DNA from 3 places in the Micromonospora sonneratiae genome. Region 3 is predicted to be linked to each of the others. Evidence: riboswitches for the same ligand, from Rfam matches in the RefSeq annotation. Region 3 holds a riboswitch; each other region holds the start of a gene.
What was found. A riboswitch is a leader RNA that binds a small molecule or an ion and turns the genes downstream of it on or off. The one in region 3 is predicted to bind cyclic di-AMP.
Positions count from the first base shown of each region.

Region 1: another riboswitch for cyclic di-AMP. It lies ahead of ACFQ4H_RS18385 (coiled-coil domain-containing protein); the one in region 3 lies ahead of ACFQ4H_RS03795 (coiled-coil domain-containing protein).
Region 2: another riboswitch for cyclic di-AMP. It lies ahead of ACFQ4H_RS08980 (C40 family peptidase); the one in region 3 lies ahead of ACFQ4H_RS03795 (coiled-coil domain-containing protein).

Region 1 is NZ_JBHTMP010000027.1:30,339-33,584, forward strand. Features, by position in the region: gene metG (methionine--tRNA ligase) at 1-653, shown strand, start outside; gene ACFQ4H_RS18385 (coiled-coil domain-containing protein) at 762-1,769, opposite strand; cyclic di-AMP (ydaO/yuaA leader) riboswitch at 1,774-1,907, opposite strand; gene ACFQ4H_RS18390 (TatD family hydrolase) at 2,289-3,191, shown strand; gene rsmA (16S rRNA (adenine(1518)-N(6)/adenine(1519)-N(6))-dimethyltransferase RsmA) at 3,185-3,246, shown strand, end outside.
Region 2 is NZ_JBHTMP010000010.1:82,987-86,232, reverse strand. Features, by position in the region: gene dcd (dCTP deaminase) at 1-163, shown strand, start outside; gene ACFQ4H_RS08980 (C40 family peptidase) at 320-1,354, opposite strand; cyclic di-AMP (ydaO/yuaA leader) riboswitch at 1,368-1,512, opposite strand; gene ACFQ4H_RS08975 (N-acetylmuramoyl-L-alanine amidase) at 1,750-3,246, shown strand, end outside.
Region 3 is NZ_JBHTMP010000003.1:161,656-164,901, forward strand. Features, by position in the region: gene ACFQ4H_RS03785 (S8 family peptidase) at 1-410, opposite strand, end outside; gene ACFQ4H_RS03790 (hypothetical protein) at 574-762, shown strand; gene ACFQ4H_RS03795 (coiled-coil domain-containing protein) at 772-1,869, opposite strand; cyclic di-AMP (ydaO/yuaA leader) riboswitch at 1,874-2,001, opposite strand; gene ACFQ4H_RS03800 (cation diffusion facilitator family transporter) at 2,110-3,024, opposite strand; gene ACFQ4H_RS03805 (HelD family protein) at 3,168-3,246, opposite strand, start outside.

The DNA of each region.
Region 1 (3,246 bases), on a different contig from region 3:
AGAGCAACGACACCGACTTCACCTGGGCGGAGTTCCTGCGCCGCAACAACGACGAGTTGGTTGCCGGCTGGGGCAACCTGGTCAACCGGTCGATCTCGATGGCGGCGAAGAACTTCGGCGGCATCCCGCCGATCGACGCCGCCGGGCTGACCGAGGCGGACGAGGCGCTGCTGGCCGTCGCCCGGGCCGGGTTCGCAACCGTCGGCGACCTGATCGGCAAGCACCGGCAGAAGCAGGCGATCGGCGAGGCGATGCGGGTGGTGGCCGAGGCGAACAGGTACCTCTCCGACCAGGCACCGTGGAAGCTCAAGGGCGACGAGGAGAAGCCCCGGATGGGCACCATCCTGCACGTCGCGTTGCAGGTGGTCAGCGACGCCAACACGCTGCTCACCCCGTTCCTGCCACACTCGGCACAGAAGATCCACGAACTGCTCGGTGGCACCGGCGTACACGCCCCGATGCCGTCGATCGTGGAGGTCGAGGACCTGGACGGCGGCCCGTCGTACCCGGTGCTGACCGGTGACTACTCCGTCGGCGCGCGATGGGAGTCGGTCCCGATCGAGGCGGGCCGGCCGTTGGCGGCCCCGAAGCCGGTCTTCCGCAAGCTCGACCCGTCGATCGTGGACGAGGAGTTGGCCCGGCTCAGCGGCTGACCCACGGCGCACGGAGACGTGCTGCCAGTTGCAACGAAAGGGCGCATCTCCCCGGTGGACATCCGGGGAGATGCGCCGTCGTTTCGCCGCCGTCGAGGGCTGGCGGACTCAGAGCAGAGACATGTGTACGTGGTCCGTATGGTTACTCGGCCCGCTGTACGACTTCCAGCCGGTCGCCGGGAACCAGATCTGCCGATTCCAGATCACGTAGTAGATGCCGAGCCGGTCGGAGTTACGGACCAGGAACGCGGCAAGGTTGCTGCCGTACGTCAGCTCGTCCTTGGTGTTCCAGGGTGAGAAGCCCGACTTCTGCAGCGACCAGTCACAGGCACGGCCCTTGGGGTGCTCGTACGGCCCACCTGGACGGTAACAACCGACGAACCGGTTGAAGCCGGCCCGCTTCGTCTCCTTGTAGGCGTGCAGGGTGCGCGGGGTGACACAGCCGCTGGTGGTCGGGTCCTCCTGACTGCACGACTCGTTCGGCCACTCGCCATTGGCCGTACGCGGTGCGGCCTTCGCCACCGGTGAGGTGGCGCTGACGTAGCCGCCGCCGGTCACGCTCATGCCACCGACCAGCGCGAGTGCCTTCTCGGCGTCCTTCTTCTGCTTCGCCATGATGGCGACCTGCTTGCTCTGCTCCACGATCTCGGCGTCGAGCGCGGCCTTGGCCCGGGCGGCCACGTCCCGTGCCGCGTTGAGTTGGGAGAGCTTCCGGTTGTTCAGTCGGCTTATCTCGTCGAGGCGGGTCGCCCGGTCGACGAACGAGTCCGGCGAGGTGCTGTTCAGCAGTACGGCCAGCGTGCCGACCTTGCCCTGCCGGTAGGCCTCGGCTGCGATCTGTGCGACCTGCGGGGTCAGCAGGTCGAGTTGCTCCTGGGCCTTCTGCAGTTCGGAAGCGAGGGTCTTCTCCCGTTTCTTCGACTGGTCCAGCCTGGCCTTTGCCTGCATGTAGCCCCGGCCGGTGGTTTCAAGGACGTCGCGTAGCAGTGGCGTCTCGGTCTCGTTCGGCGCTTGTTCGTCGGGTTCCGCCCAGGCCGGGCTGGCGGGCGCCGTCAGGGCCAGGGAGGCCAGTAGAGCCAAGGCAAATGTCAGCCAACCGCGCAGGGGTGCGGTCAAGATACCTTCCTTCCGTTGGCCGCCGATCGGGTTAGCTGACGGGTTCGGGGCGGAAGTGGCCCCTACCGCTGCTGCGGATTCACCCCATGGACGCGGGTCCCCGATTCGCCCCGTACGGCGATTAGGCGGCAGCCTCGCCGGCACCCCGAATCCGTGCCTTCTGGCGATGACCGCCCGCGAGCCTACCTGACCGCCGCGCTGGCAATCTATTTAACCGATGCCGGAAAACGCATTGTGCGGAAGCCCATTCCACTACCGTCTCGCTCTGTGTCGGCTTGTTGACGCATCGGCGTCCCGCAATGCTGCCTGTTGTGCGGAGCGGATTCGCAATGTTGACAATCCGTATTCGCCGGGAGGTAATCGACACGCAGCGTAGGCATTGTCGTGGCGGCACCCGGAGCGGGGTCTGCGGGAAATTCGCCGTCGGTCTGGTCAGAACCGGGTCCCCATCCGGTCGGAACCGGCCCGGGTCCGCCGGGAACTGCACCGGGTCCGGTGGGCGGTGCAGTTGGATATGTGATGCTGACGGTGATGAGCGATCAAGCCGAGTCTCGCCGCCAACGTGCAGCGCGCCGGGCGGGGGAGTTTCCATCCGCGCCCGAGCCGCTGCCCCGCCCGGTGATAGACAGTCACACCCATCTGGACATCACCGTTGCCGAGGCGGGGGTGGCCGGGCCGCCCGTCGGACCCGGCGATCCGGTCGAGGCGATGATCGAGGTGGCCGCCGGGGTCGGCGTCGACCGGCTGGTCCAGGTCGGCGTCGATGTGGCGTCGTCCCGGTGGGGGGTCGAGGTGGCCCGGCAGTACGCGGCCGTGGTCGCCACCGTCGCGCTGCACCCGAACGAGGCACCCAGGCTCGACGACCTCGACGAGGCACTGCGACAGATCGAGTCGCTGGCCGCCGAGGACCGGGTCCGGGGCATCGGCGAGACCGGGATGGACTTCTTCCGTACCGGGGAGGAGGGGCGCGCAGCGCAGGAGACCAGTTTCCGCGCGCACATCGCCATCGCCAAGCGGTACGGCAAACCACTGGTGATCCACGACCGGGACGCGCACGCCGACGTACTGCGGGTACTCGACGAGGAGGGGGCCCCGCAGACCGTCGTGATGCACTGCTTCTCCGGCGACGCCGAATTCGCCGCCGAATGCGTACGCCGCGGTTACGTACTCAGCTTTGCCGGCACGGTGACCTTCGCCAGCGCCACTGCGCTACGGGAGGCGGCCAGGGTGACCCCACCGGACCAGCTACTGGTGGAGACCGACGCGCCCTATCTCACCCCGACGCCACATCGGGGGCGGCCCAATGCCTCGTACCTGATTCCGCTGACCGTACGGTCGCTGGCCGAGACGACCGGTGCGGACGTGGCCGAGCTGTGTACGGCTATCTCGGCCACTGGCGAGCGGGTCTTCGGTCCATGGTGACGCCACAAGGGTCGGGAAGGGACCCTTCACCCGCGGAGAACGACGACCGGAAGGG
Region 2 (3,246 bases), on a different contig from region 3:
CCTCTGGCCGGGGATGAAGATCGGCCAGTTGTGCATCTTCCGACTCTCGTCGCCGGCGGAGCACCCGTACGGCTCGGAGGTGTACGGATCGCGCTACCAGGGGCAACGCGGACCGACGCCGAGCCGGTCCTGGCGCAACTGGCGTACCTGGCCGACCCGCTGAGGGTCCTGCCGCCTGCGGCCCGGTAGGGCGACCCTACCTGCCAGACCGACAGCCCACCCGCGAAGGCGACACCCACCCGCCAACGGATCAGGCCCCTTCCGGCCGCGACGAGCGACGGAAGGGGCCTGATCCACGATCGGAGCGGGCTGGCCCGGATCAGCCGGGCCGGCCGTAGCTGTGGATGTTGCCGACGTCGACCTTGCGCATCCTGACCCAGTCGCCGGTCTGCGGGGCGTGCACTATCCAGCCGTCGCCGACGTAGATGCCGACGTGCGCCAGGTTGTTGTAGAAGACCAGGTCACCGGCTTTGAGGTTGGCTCGGCTGACGCTGGGGATCGTCGCCCGCTGCCGGGCTGCGTTGTGCGGCAGGGAGACGCCGGCCTGTTCCCAGGCCCGCATCGTCAGGCCGGAGCAGTCGAACGTGTTCGGGCCGTCGGATCCCCACTGGTACTTCTTGCCGATCTGGGCGCAGGCGAACTTGACGACCTTACCGACGGCACCGCCCGGGTAGACCAACGGGCACGGTGCCGGTCGGAGGGCACCGCCGGCGCCGTTTCCGTACGCGATCAGCCGCAGCTTCTGCAGCCGGGTGACCTCGGCGTCGATCTCCTTCTTCTTCGCAGCCAACTCGGCCTCGGTGCGGGTGAGCTGTGCCACCAGCACATCCAGCGGACCCTTCTGCGCCGCGTAGCTGTTCCTGAGGTCGACCACCGCCTGGATGTCCCGCTGCTGTCCCCGGGCGATCTGGTCGAGCAGGCCGAGCTGGTCCATCAGGGTGGTCGGCGTACCACTGGTCAGGATCGCGTTGAGCGCGGAGACCTCGTTGCCCTTGTACGCCTGTACGGCGATCTGCCCGACCTTGCCCAGTGCGGCTTCGATCTGGACTTCCAGCGGCTGGATCTTCCTGCCCAGCGCATCGGCCTGCTTCTTCTTCGCAGCCAGGTCCTGCCGGGTGGCGTTGTGCTTCTCGATGATCGGTTCGAGCTTCTCCCACGCCTCGTCGATCTGCCGTTCGATCTCGGTCACCGACGGCTCGGCGATCGCCGGCGTCGAGCCGACGAGCACCACGGCGACGCCGACGATCGCGGCCAGGGCGGCAGTGAGGGGGGACCAGCGGTTACGCGGCTTCGCCGCCGTTGCGTCGGCGTGCGCCGACGATGCGGGCCGTAGCCGGGAGGCTTGAGGTGCCACCGGGCGTCCGTACTCCTTCTTCCTTACCGCCTACCGGGTTAGCTGACGGGTTCGGGCGGGAAGAGATGCGCCCTACCGCGTGATCGCGGATTCACCCCGGTGTTGCCCTGGGTCCCCGGCTCATTCATGCGCAGACAACGATTCGGCGGTATCGAGCCGGTGCCGCCCCGGTTAGGCGAACTGCCGCCGTCTCGACGATCCTCAACACTAGGGAGCTTCGCACATCGGCCGCAACCCCGCGACCACATCTACTTCGCTACGTGCACTCCCTGGTCACGGACTGTTCGCTATCTGAAAGTTTCTTGCAACTCACCCATAGATTGCGGCACCTATTGACGGATGCACCTGTGTGGGGTGAGGGTGACGGCCAGAACGATCCACCGAATGGAGGTTCGATGCACCGTCCGAAAGTGCCGGTAGGCCGGCGAATACTGCTCAGCACCGTCGTGGTGGGGGCCGCAACGGTGGTGGTGCCGGCTGGTCCCGCTGCCGCGACCCCGACCGCAAGCCCCCGCCAACAGGAGTACGCGGCAGCCGCCGCCGAGTACGGCGTACCCGAGAGCGTCCTGCTCGGCGTCTCCTACCTGCAGTCCCGTTGGGACACCAACGCCGGTACCCCGAGCACCGGCGGCGGGTACGGCCCGATGCACCTCACCGACGCCCGGTACGTGACCGGCCTGCCCGCGAACGGCCATCACCACTCCGAGGACGAGGACCCCCGGGGTGACGACTCCCGGCCCAGGCTGACCGCACAGCACCCCAGCGTCGGCGCGCCCAGCAGCACGGCACTACAGACGTTGGACGCCGCCGCCACGCTCACCGGCACCGGCGAGGAGTCGCTGCGGTCCGACGCCGAGGCGAACATCCGGGGCGGCGCAGCGCTGCTGTCGTCGTACCAGAAGGCCCTGGCCGGACCGACGGGAAGCACCAGCGACCCTGCGGCCTGGTACGGCGCGGTGGCCCGGTACTCCGGTGCGGACACCACCGAAGCCGCCGCGGTCTTCGCCGACGAGGTGTACGACACCATCCGTACGGGGACAAGTCGGGTCACCGACGACGGGCACCGGGTCAGCCTCGCCGCGCACCCCGGGCTCGCCCCGGCCCGGTCCTGGCTGGACCGGCTCGGCCTGCGCAAGCCCGAGCGCCCGGACGGGCTCGAATGCCCGACCACGATCTCCTGTGAGTGGCTCCCGGCCCCCTACCAACTGCTCGGCGACGGCTCCGACCCGGGCAACTACGGCAACCACGACCTGGGCGACCGACCCGCCCAGCAGAAGATCGAGTACATCGTCATCCACGACGCCGAGGGCTACTTCGACAGCACCACCCGGCTGGCGCAGGACCCCGAATGGGTGAGCTGGCACTACACGATGCGCTCGCGCGACGGCCACACCGCCCAGCACCTCAAGGCCAAGAACGTCGGCTGGCACGCCGGCAACTGGTACGTCAACGCCAAGGCGATCGGCATCGAACACGAGGGCTTCGCCGCCCAGGGCACCTGGTACACCGAGGCGATGTACCGCAGCTCGGCGAAGCTGGTTCGCTACCTCGCCCAGAAGTTCGACATTCCGCTGGACCGGCAGCACATCATCGGGCACGACAACGTCCCCGGCACCGTCGCCGGCACCGTCCGGGGCATGCACTGGGACCCGGGTCCGTACTGGAACTGGTCGCACTACCTCGACCTGCTGAAGGCCCCCATCCGGGGCACCGGCACCCCGCACACCGGGCTGGTCACCCTGGACCCGGACTTCGCCACCAACCGGCCGAACTTCTACGGCTGCGCCAAGTCGCCGCCGGCCCCGCCGACCGAGCCGTGCCCGTCGCGTGGCTCCTCGTCGGTGATCCTGCGCAGCGCACCCAGCCCGGACGCACCGCTGGTCAACGACATC
Region 3 (3,246 bases):
CACGGTGCGTTGAACTGGGTGGTGGTCAGCTGCACGGTGTGGTCCTGTTCGACATAGGCCACCGCCGGGTCTGCGGCCAGGCGTCGGGCGGCCGGCTCCGCCAGGTGGGCCTGGAAGCCGTTGAGGGCGTCGCCGTACACGCGGTCCAGGGTGGCGCCGTAGCGCTCGGCCAGACGGCTTGCCAGGGTGGACACGGTCGCGTGTCGGGTGCCGGCCCGGCCGCCGACGGCGCTGTCCTTGAGTACCACGATGTAGCTGTCCGGAATCGCGGTGGCGCTTCCGGCATGCCGGATCTCGTGGCTGCCGACAGCCGAGGTCGCCGGAGCGGCGATCATGGTGGCAGCCGCAGCGGTGACCGTGGCGACCAGGAAGCCGCCCAGTCGGCGTCGATGTGCGTGGGGGAGTGTCATGTCAAAGCCCTCCCTTGTCGGTCCATCCGTCGGCTGGCGGACCCCAGCGGCTTCCGGCCCGTGCCAGCCGGTGGCGTCCGTGCACCTGGGAATGGGTCGATCGGTTGGGCAAATCCTATAGTTATATTTATGAAGCACGATGCCTTTGGGTTGAATGCGACAAGTGTCAGAACGGGCTCCGTGGTGCGTGGACCGGTCCGGTACGCCGGGTGCCGGCCGACCGGCTGCCGGTGGGGCCGACTGCCTGGACACGATGATGCGGCACCGGGTCGCGTTCCCCGAACGGGAGCACGACCCGGTGCCGGACATCCGACCGGTGCCGGCGACCTTCGTCGTCGACCCGGCCCGGTAGCCGGTCGGTCTAGTAGACCGACAGGTGCACGTGGTTGGTGTGGTCGCTCGACGGGTCCCCGTTACCGCCGTTGTACGCCTTCCAGCCACTGCTCGGCAGCCAGATCTGTTTGAACCAGATCACGTACAGCACGCCGAGCCGGCTGGCGTTCTTCACGTAGTACGCCGCCAGGTTGTTGCCGTACGTCCGGTCGCCACCGGTCGCCACGCCACCGAAGCCGCCCTTCTGCGCGGCGAAGTCGCAGGCCCGCCCCTTCGGGTGCTCGCCGGAACCGCCGCTGCGGTAGCAGGAGACGTACCGGGTGTAGCCGGCAGCCTTGGCCTGGTTCAACGCGTGCAGCGTACGGGGAGTGATGCAACCCGAGGTCGTGGGATCGTTCACGCTGCACGACTCCCGGGGCCAGGAACCGTCGGAGTTGCGTGGCGCGGGCTTCGCGGTGCCGGTGTTGGTGCCGCGTACGCCACTGCTGGTGCCTCCGCTGCCGACCGCGGCCAACGCCCGTTCGGCCTGCTGTTTGCGGCTGGCCATGACCGCGACCTGCTTACGCTGCTCGCGGATCTCGTTGTCGAGCGCTGTCTTCGCCCGGGTCTCCTCCTCGCGTGTCTCGATCAGCTTCCGGACCTGCCGTTCCTCGCTGCTGGCCACCACGCCGAGGGTGGTGGCGCGGTCGAAGAAACCGTCCGGGGAGTTGCTGTTGAGCAGGGCCGCCACCGGCCCGAGCCGACCGGTTCGGTAGGCCGCTCCGGCCAACTCGCCGACCGAGCCGGAGCGGACGCCCAGCTCGGCTTCGATGGCGGCCAGGTGGGCGGTGAGTTCCTTCTGCCGCTTGATGGAGTTGTCGAGTGCGGCCTGGGCGTCGAGGTAGCCCTTGGACGCCGCCTCGAGCTGTTTGCGGAGGCTGGGGCTGACCCCTTCGTCGTCGTTGCCGTCAGGTGCGGCAGCGAGCATTCCGGGGCCGGCGGCGAGGGCCCCGTTGACAGTCGTCGTTGCCGCGCCGACCGGACCGGTGGCCGGGCTGAGCGCGACGGTCATGAAGACCGTGAGTACGGCCGCCACCAGCGTGGTCAGGCGGGCGGCCGTCCGTCGTACGGGTGCCGTGAATGGCATGTAGTTGTCCTTCCGTCAGCCGCCGGCCGGGTTAGCTGACGGGTTCGGGACGGAAGATCCCTACCGCTGACGCGGATGCACCCCACGAGGTGGTTCCCCGGCTCGCACATGGCGATTAGGCGACAGTCGCCACAAGCGCCGGAGGGCGCCGCCCAATGACGACCGGAGCCGAGCCTACCGGTGCCGGTGAACGGAGCCCGGGAACCGGGTGCAAATTTAAGGTGTCGCTAATCCAGTTCGTCACCACTCGGTCGGGCCGCACGCGCCCGTTTCGGCGGCCGGCTCGACCTGTAGCGTCGCGTGCTCGATGTGGAAGTCGTCGTGCAGCGCCACCCGGGCGGCGGCCAGCACCTTGGCCGGCTCCGTGCCCGGTTCGATGGTGAGGTGCGCCGAGGCGACCTCCATTCCGGAGGTGAGTGTCCAAACGTGCAGGTCGTGGACGTCGGTGACCCCGGGTACGGCGGACAGTCGGGCCTGCACCTGGGGGACCTGGAGGTGTTCCGGGGCTGCCTGCACCAGGATGCGTACGGCGGCCCGGCCCAACCGCCAGGTGCGGGGCAGGATGAACAGGCCGATCCCGACGGCGACCAGCGGGTCGACCCACCACCAGCCGGTCAGCGCGATGACGACGGCGGCGATGATGACCCCCACCGAGCCGAGCAGGTCCCCGAGTACCTCCAGATACGCGCCGCGCATGTTGATGCTCTCCTTCGCACCCGAACGCAGCAGTGCGAAGGCGGCGATGTTGGCCAGCAGGCCGAGTACCGCCACGGCCAGCATCGGCCCGGTGAGCACGTGCGGCGGTTCGCCGAACCGGCGTACCGCCTCGATCAGCACGTAGATCGCGACGCCGAAGAGCAGCACCGCGTTGGCCAACGCGGCCAGTACCTCCAGGCGGTAGTGCCCGAAGGTCCGCTGCGGGTTACGGGAAGCCCGCCGGGCCGCCGTGATCGCGGCCAGGGCCATGCCGATGCCGAGTACGTCGGTGAACATGTGCCCGGCGTCGGAGAGCAGGGCCAGTGAACCGGTGGCCAGCGCGGCGACCGCCTCCACGATCATGAAGACGGTCAGCAGGGCGAATGCGGCCCAGAGCCGTCCCCGGTGCCGTTCTGCGGCGCGTAGCACCTGCCCGCCGTGATCGTGTCCTGCGCCCATCAGTACAACCCTCCGTCGCCCCTTCGCGTCCGGCCCAACCTATGCTCACATTGCTATGTATGCAAGCAAAATGTTGGCAGCGATCCGGTGATCAGGGACTCGTCGCGGCGACACGCCGACGACACGCGGGAGTTACTCCCGGATCACGCAGCAGTGATCTCGATGGTGGTGAGGCGCTGGGTGGCCCGGGACAGGGCGACGTACAGCGTCCGTACGCCCGAC